2 regions of the Geobacter sp. FeAm09 genome follow, and region 1 is predicted to be linked to the other one. Evidence: riboswitches for the same ligand, from Rfam matches in the RefSeq annotation. Region 1 holds a riboswitch; the other holds the start of a gene.
What was found. A riboswitch is a leader RNA that binds a small molecule or an ion and turns the genes downstream of it on or off. The one in region 1 is predicted to bind thiamine pyrophosphate.
Positions count from the first base shown of each region.

Region 2: it holds a riboswitch for thiamine pyrophosphate, as region 1 does, so the genes downstream of both, thiD (bifunctional hydroxymethylpyrimidine kinase/phosphomethylpyrimidine kinase) here and thiS (sulfur carrier protein ThiS) in region 1, are expected to answer to the same signal.

Region 1 is NZ_CP042466.1:3,544,812-3,548,189, reverse strand. Features, by position in the region: gene FO488_RS16745 (AAA family ATPase) at 1-984, opposite strand, end outside; gene FO488_RS16740 (PilZ domain-containing protein) at 1,057-1,383, opposite strand; TPP riboswitch at 1,552-1,651, shown strand; gene thiS (sulfur carrier protein ThiS) at 1,939-2,139, shown strand; gene FO488_RS16730 (thiazole synthase) at 2,223-3,002, shown strand; partial or broken gene thiE (thiamine phosphate synthase) at 3,279-3,378, shown strand, end outside.
Region 2 is NZ_CP042466.1:854,117-857,494, forward strand. Features, by position in the region: gene thiC (phosphomethylpyrimidine synthase ThiC) at 1-614, opposite strand, end outside; gene thiD (bifunctional hydroxymethylpyrimidine kinase/phosphomethylpyrimidine kinase) at 648-2,123, opposite strand; TPP riboswitch at 2,196-2,302, opposite strand; gene FO488_RS20390 (fibronectin type III domain-containing protein) at 2,417-3,378, opposite strand, start outside.

The sequences.
Region 1 (3,378 bases):
GAGGCGGTAGAAGACCTCCGAAGAGGTCTCCTCGACGCGGATATAGGGAACCTTGCTGTCGTCGAGGATCTGCTGGGTGATGAGCGACATGGGGGCATGGCCGCTGATGACCAGGCCGGTCAGGCGCTTTTTGAAATCCGGTATATGGTGCAGCGAAGAGGCGGTGACGATCAACTCGTCCCGCGAACTGGTCACGATGAGCAGCGTGGAGTCCTCCAGATGGTCGATGACCCGCTGCGACGATGCCGCCCCCAACTGGATGGTATGGCAGAGGCGGCTTTTCTCGTCCGGATTCCCCCTGAGCGGCAGGCCGAGCATCTCGGCCACATGCTGCAGGGTCGGATGGGCCAGGATCGGGCTGTAATCGAAGGCGCTCGTCACCAGCAGACTGCTGCCGTCAAAGGCCTTTTTCAGATAGGCCAGGGACCGTTCGCGTTTTTCCGGCAGCAGCTTGTTGACCATGACGACCCGGACGTCGGCCTTTTCCCGCTCATAGAGCGCCAGGTTCAACTCCACGGCGTCGATCACGTTGCCGATGCCGCCGTTGGTGACCATGAGCACCGGCGCCCCCGCCATGTTCGCCACCTGGGCATTGTTCGCCCCGACCACCGATCCGACCCCGCCGTGGCCGGCCCCCTCGATGATGAGGAAGTCGTATTTCCGCTCCAGTTCGCGGATCGCGTCGGTGATGAGCCTGCGGGGCATTTCCGGGGTGATCTTGCCGTCCAGGTATTTCCTGGTCGAGCCGGGCGTCAGGGTCATGGGGGACATGAGGTGCGCGTCCTCGTCCAGGCCGTAAACGCTGGCCATCATGGCGGCATCCATATCCATGGTCAGGCCGTTGTACTCCACGCATTTGGGGCCGATCGGCTTGATGAAGCCGACCCGCTCATACTTCTTGCGGGCCAGATGCATGAGCGACAGGCTGATGGTGGTTTTTCCGCAATGCTGGCCGGTGGCGGCTATGAAGATCTTTTTGCACACCATTGTTATGCTGTACCATCCTTCCCGAAGCCATGTCACCGTCGAGAGTCCAGCCGTCCGCCCCAACCGCCGTCATACCGCCCCGAGAAACCGCTGGAAGTGTTCTTCGCCGGCCTGGAAGCGCAGAAAACGCACCCCCATGCCGCTTTTTTTGACCAGATGGAAGAGGTTTTGCGGCACTTTCTTCGCCCACATGACCCGGGCGTCTACCTGAACCAGATGGTCATCGACGGTAAACTCGATTCTGATTCTGCTGTTGGGTGGACAGACATTGGCGGTTTTGATGAACATGCCGGTTGCCGACAGGTCCTCGCTGAATGCCACGCGGCTGGCGCTGTCTATGCCGAAACGGATGGTTAAACGCTTTTTAAGACGCCCTATAATCCTCTTTTCGGTCATTATGGCCTCAAACTAAAGAGCTTATTATGTGACGGAAACGCCAAGACTATATCACAAAACGGCGGATGCGGGAGAAGAATTGAAACTACGCGGATTTTAGTTTTTTGTTTCCGCCCCGGCGACGGCATAAATTCCAATTGACAGACCGGCGCCAATACACTAGGTTAGTGTAAACGCTGGGGGAGTTTCGACTGAGAGCGGCGGTGCGCCGCGACCCTTAGTACCTGATCCGGGTAATGCCGGCGTAGGGAAGCGCAAACATTCAGATGTTCCAAGCCGCTTCCGCGGCTTTTTTGCGTTTTAGGAGGTTGTTGAAAAACAGCCATCAGGCCTTCGTCCTCGAAAGCCCTTTCGTGGGGCGTAGCGCCCCTCATCCTATCCTTCTCCCAAAGGGGGAAGGGATACCGTTACCCTCTCCCTCTGGGAGAGGGTGGCCAAAGGCCGGGTGAGGGCCTCCTCAGGGCTTGTCGAGCGGGGGCGACGATCTGACTATTTTTGAACAACCTGGGTTTTTCAATAGCGCAGTCAGTTCGTACCGGGCGCGAAGGAGAAGGCATGCACATTACACTGAATGGCGAGACGGTCGCCATCGCCGAGGGGAGCACGGTCGCCGGGCTTCTGGAGCATCTGCGGCTCCCGCGCGAACGGGTGGCGGTGGAGGTCAACCTGGACATCGTCCCCAAGGCGGCCTACGACGGCCACGGGCTTGCGGAGGGGGACCGGATCGAGATCGTCCACTTCGTGGGCGGAGGATGAAGGACCGGTAGCGAGGGGGGCGGGAAAAACCGCGCACGGAGCCCTGCGCCCGAGCCGACACTGTTGCACAAAGGAGACCAGCAATGACAACCCACAACGATACCTGGACGATCGCCGGCCGCGAGTTCACCTCCCGCCTGATGGTGGGCACCGGCAAGTACGCCAGCTTCCAGCAGACGGCCGAGGCCCTGGAGGCCTCGGGGGCCGAGATCATCACCGTGGCGGTGCGGCGGGTCAACCTGGACCGGAGCAAGGAATCGCTCCTGGATTACATCGATCCCAAGAAATACACCCTGCTCCCCAATACCGCCGGCTGCTACACGGCCGACGACGCCGTGCGCACCTGCCGCCTGGCCCGGGAGGCGGGCATGTCGGATTTCGTCAAGCTCGAGGTGCTGGGGGACGAGAAGACCCTGTTCCCGGACAACGAGGAGCTGCTCAAGGCGGCCCGGATCCTGGTCAAGGAGGGCTTTACCGTGCTCCCCTACACCAGCGACGACGTGATCATGTGCCGGAAGCTGGAGGATATCGGCTGCGCCGCGGTCATGCCCCTGGGAGCCCCCATCGGCAGCGGCCTGGGCATCCGCAACCCCTACAACATCAGGATCATCCTGGAGACGGTCAAGATCCCGGTGATCGTGGACGCCGGGGTCGGCTCGGCCTCCGATGCGGCCGTCGCCATGGAGCTGGGCTGTGCCGGCGTGCTCATGAACACCGCCATCGCCGGGGCCCAGGACCCCATCGCCATGGCCCGCGCCATGAAGCTGGCCGTGGAGGCGGGGCGGCTTTCCTACAAGGCCGGCAGGATTCCCCGCAAGCTCTATGCGAACGCATCCAGCCCACTGGACGGCATGATCACCTAGTTTCCGCCCGGAAAGGGTTCTTTTCCGCCCATGCGGCGTCAATCTTCGGGCTTGCTTGTGCGGCGTACCGATGTACGCCTCCGCGCAATCCCTCGATTTCCTTGCCTGGACGAAAAATTCCTCCTTTCCGGATCGGAAACTGCCTGATACGTGAATCCGTGACACCTTCACGGTTTCTTTCGCTCTCGCGTCGTCTCCAGGCAATAGTAACGCATTCACCCAGGGGCGTGCCCGATCACGCCCCGATGATCTTTGCCGTATGTTCACCGTGTCCCCATGAAACCCATTGATTTCACTCTCTATCTGATAACCGACCGCGCCCAGACCGCCGGCCGGCCGCTCGTGGACGTGGTGCGCGCCGCCCTGGCCGGCGGGG
Region 2 (3,378 bases), 1.4 Mb from region 1:
AGCGGGTTCTCCTGGCGGTTGTAGGCCATCCACTCGATGGTGAAGGCCCCCCCGCGGGAGACCACGTCCATGACGCGCCCCTCGTTCTTCATCCGCTCCACCGTGGAACGGGTCACGCCGCAGTGCACGGTGATGAAGTCCACCCCGTCCTCGGCATGCTTGACGATGCCGGCGAAGATATCGTCCACCGTCATGTCCACGATGGCCTTCTTCTTGACCCGTACGGCGTCTAGGGCGGCCTGGTAGAGCGGCACGCTGCCGATGCAGGCGGTGGTTTCCGCCACCACGGCCCGTCTGATTTCGTCCACCGGTCCGCCGGTGGAGAGGTCCATGATGGCGTCGGCCCCGTATTTCACGGCAATGCGGGCCTTTTCCAGTTCCTTCTGCATGTCCGTATCGTCGGAGGACGAGCCGATGTTGGCGTTGATCTTGGTGCGCAGGCCGGTCCCCACCGGCAGGGGGGTGCCATTGGCGTGCTTGACGTTGTGGCAGATGACGATGGTGCCGGCGGCCAGTCCGTCGCGGATGAACTCGGGCTCCACCCCTTCCGCTGCGGCTGCGATCCGCATCTGTTCGGTAATGAGGCCCCGACGGGCGTATTCAAGCTGGGTCATTGCGTGCTCCGTATCAATGGGTAATGGTAAGGTTCAGCGGTCGCTCTGCCGGGCGGCGGCAAAATGATTCACCGGGCTGTGCCCCCTGCCCAGGGGGTGGGCCAGGCGGATGGCGGCGGAGATGAACTCCTTGGCCTTTTCCACGGCGCATTTGAGCGGTTCCCCCTGGGCGAGGAAGGCGGCGATGGCTGAGGCGTAGGTGCAGCCGGTGCCGTGGGTGTTGCTGGTGAAGGCCCGCTCCGCCGCATATTCCCGGCATTCGTAGCCATCGAAGAGGATATCCGTGGATTGCCGGCCGGCGAGGTGCCCCCCCTTGAGCAGCACGTTGGCCGGGCCGAGGGCGTGCAGGTCGCGGGCCGCCTGCTCCATGTCCGCCTCGCAGCGGATGGCCCGTCCCAAGAGACGCTCGGCCTCGGGGATGTTGGGGGTCAAGAGGTAGGCCTGGGGCAGCAGATGCTCCTGCATGGCGCGGATCGCGTCCCGGTCCAGCAGGGCCGTGCCCCCCTTGGAGATCATGACCGGGTCGATGACCAGCGGGATGTAGGCGGAGCGCTCCGCCAGCAGTTCGGCCAGGGCCGAAACGATGGCCGCGGTGTGCAGCATGCCGGTCTTGATGACGTCCACCGGGATATCGGCCAGCACGGTCGTGATCTGGTCCATCACAAAGGAGGGGGGGAGGCCGTGGATGGCCGAAACCTCCTTGGTATTCTGGGCGGTCAGGGCGGTCAGGGCGCTGGCGGCGTAACTCCCCAGCAGGGTAATGGTCTTGATGTCGGCCTGGATGCCCGCCCCGCCGCCCGAGTCGCTACCGGCCACGGTCAGGACCGAGCCGCGGGGGTGGGGGCAGGTGCGGTTGAAGAGGAGTTTCAACTCGGCGGCCGCGATGTCCGGGCGGGGGCTCGACAGCACCGACGAGATCACCGCCACGGCGTCGGCGCCGGCATCGATCACCCGGCAGGCGTTGCTGGTGGTGATGCCGCCGATGGCCACCACCGGGAGCTTGATGCGGTCGCGGATGGCGCACAGGCCGCTGGTGCCCGGCATGTGGGTGATGACCTTGCTGTCCGTGGGGTACATGGCGCCGAAGCCGATGTAGTCGGCCCCTTCCTGCTCGGCCTGGAGGGCTTCCTCCAGGTTGTGGGTCGATTTGCCCACGATCTTGCCGGGGCCGAGCAGCATCCGCGCCTCGGCGATGGCACCGTCGTCCTGCCCCAGGTGAACGCCGTCCGCATCCAGTTCCTTGGCCAGGCGGGTATCGTCATTGACGATGAAGATCACGCCGAAGCGCCTGCAGAGCTGTTTCAGCTCGCTTCCTTCCGCCAGCAGGGTTTCGCGGCTTTTCTCCTTGGCGCGGTACTGCAGCACCGCCACGCCGCCCCGCAGGGCGGTCCGCACCCGCTCCACCAGGTTGTCTCCCTGGTCGGTGATCAGGTACACCCCCTCCACCGGCGGGAATACGTGCGTCGTATTGTTGATGACGAGCCGGAACCGTCTGCTGCAATCGCCCATGGCATATCCCTCGTGATAATAGAAAAGCCGCGCTGTTGTGATACAGGCGGCCGGGTTCATGGATTGGATGAACAGTCGTGCAAGCCGCTTTCCTACGCCGGGATTAACCGGATCAGGTTCAAAGGGTCTGATTCCAAAAGGAATCATCTCAGCTCTTTCGAACTCCCCCAGGGCCTTGTGATTGTGTCTACGGTACTGGATTTAACCGCTCCTGTCAATCCCAATGACTGTTGGGCAGGCGCGGATGCCGCAATACCGCCGTCGTCGGGGATGCCGGGAGGCGGCTTCCGCCGTTACAGCAGTCCGATCGTCCGGCGCAGGATGACGAGGACGTCCTCGACATTGATCTTGCCGTCCCCCACCGATACGCCGCCTACCAGCGGCGCCACATCCAGGTGCAGGAGCTGGCTGGCGGTCGGGGTGACGGTGCCCACCGCCGCCTTCAGAGCCAGCAGGGCGTCTGCGATGGCGAAGGTGGGGGTGGAGGTGCAGGCGGCGGTGGTAAAGGTGGCGTCGCTGCCGTTGGTGGTGCCGGCGCTGTTTGTCCCTTTCACCCGGAAGTGGTAGGTGGCGTTGCAGTTGAGCCCGGTGAGGGCGACGACGGCGGGGGTGCTCCCCGCCCCGGTGCCGACCGTGGCGCCGGTGGTGGCGGCCGTGGTGGTGCCGTAGCCGGTGGTGGTGCCGTAATCGAAGGTGACGGTGGTATCGTAGCCGTTGTCGGCGACGGTGCCGTTCAGGGTGGCGCCGCTGGCGGTGACGGCGGCGGCCGCGCCGGTGACGGCGGTGGGTGCCGAGCGGCTTGGGGTGGTGACGCTGTTGGAAGCCCCCGAGGCGGTCCCGGTGCCGGCGGAGTTGGTGGCGGCGACCGTGAAGGTGTAGGCGGTACCGTCGGCAAGGCCGGTTACCGTGATGGGACTGGCGGTGCCGGTGGCGGTGATGCTCCCCGGCGACGAGGTGACCGTATAGGCGGTAATGGTGGCGCCGCCGTCCGCGGCGGGCGGGGTGAAGCTCACCGTTGCCCGGCCGTAGCCGGCCGTGGCGGCGGTGCCGATGGCGGGGGCGCCGGGTACGCAGGCGGCGGTGGTAAAGGTAGCGTCGCTGCCGTTGGTGGTGCCGGCGCTGTTTGTCCCGCTGACCCGGAAGTGGTAGGTAGTGTTGCAGTTGAGCCCGGTGATGGCGACGGCGGCGGGGGTGCTCCCCGCCCCGGTGCCGACCGTGGCGCCGGTGGTGGCGGCCGTGGTGGTGCCGTAGCCGG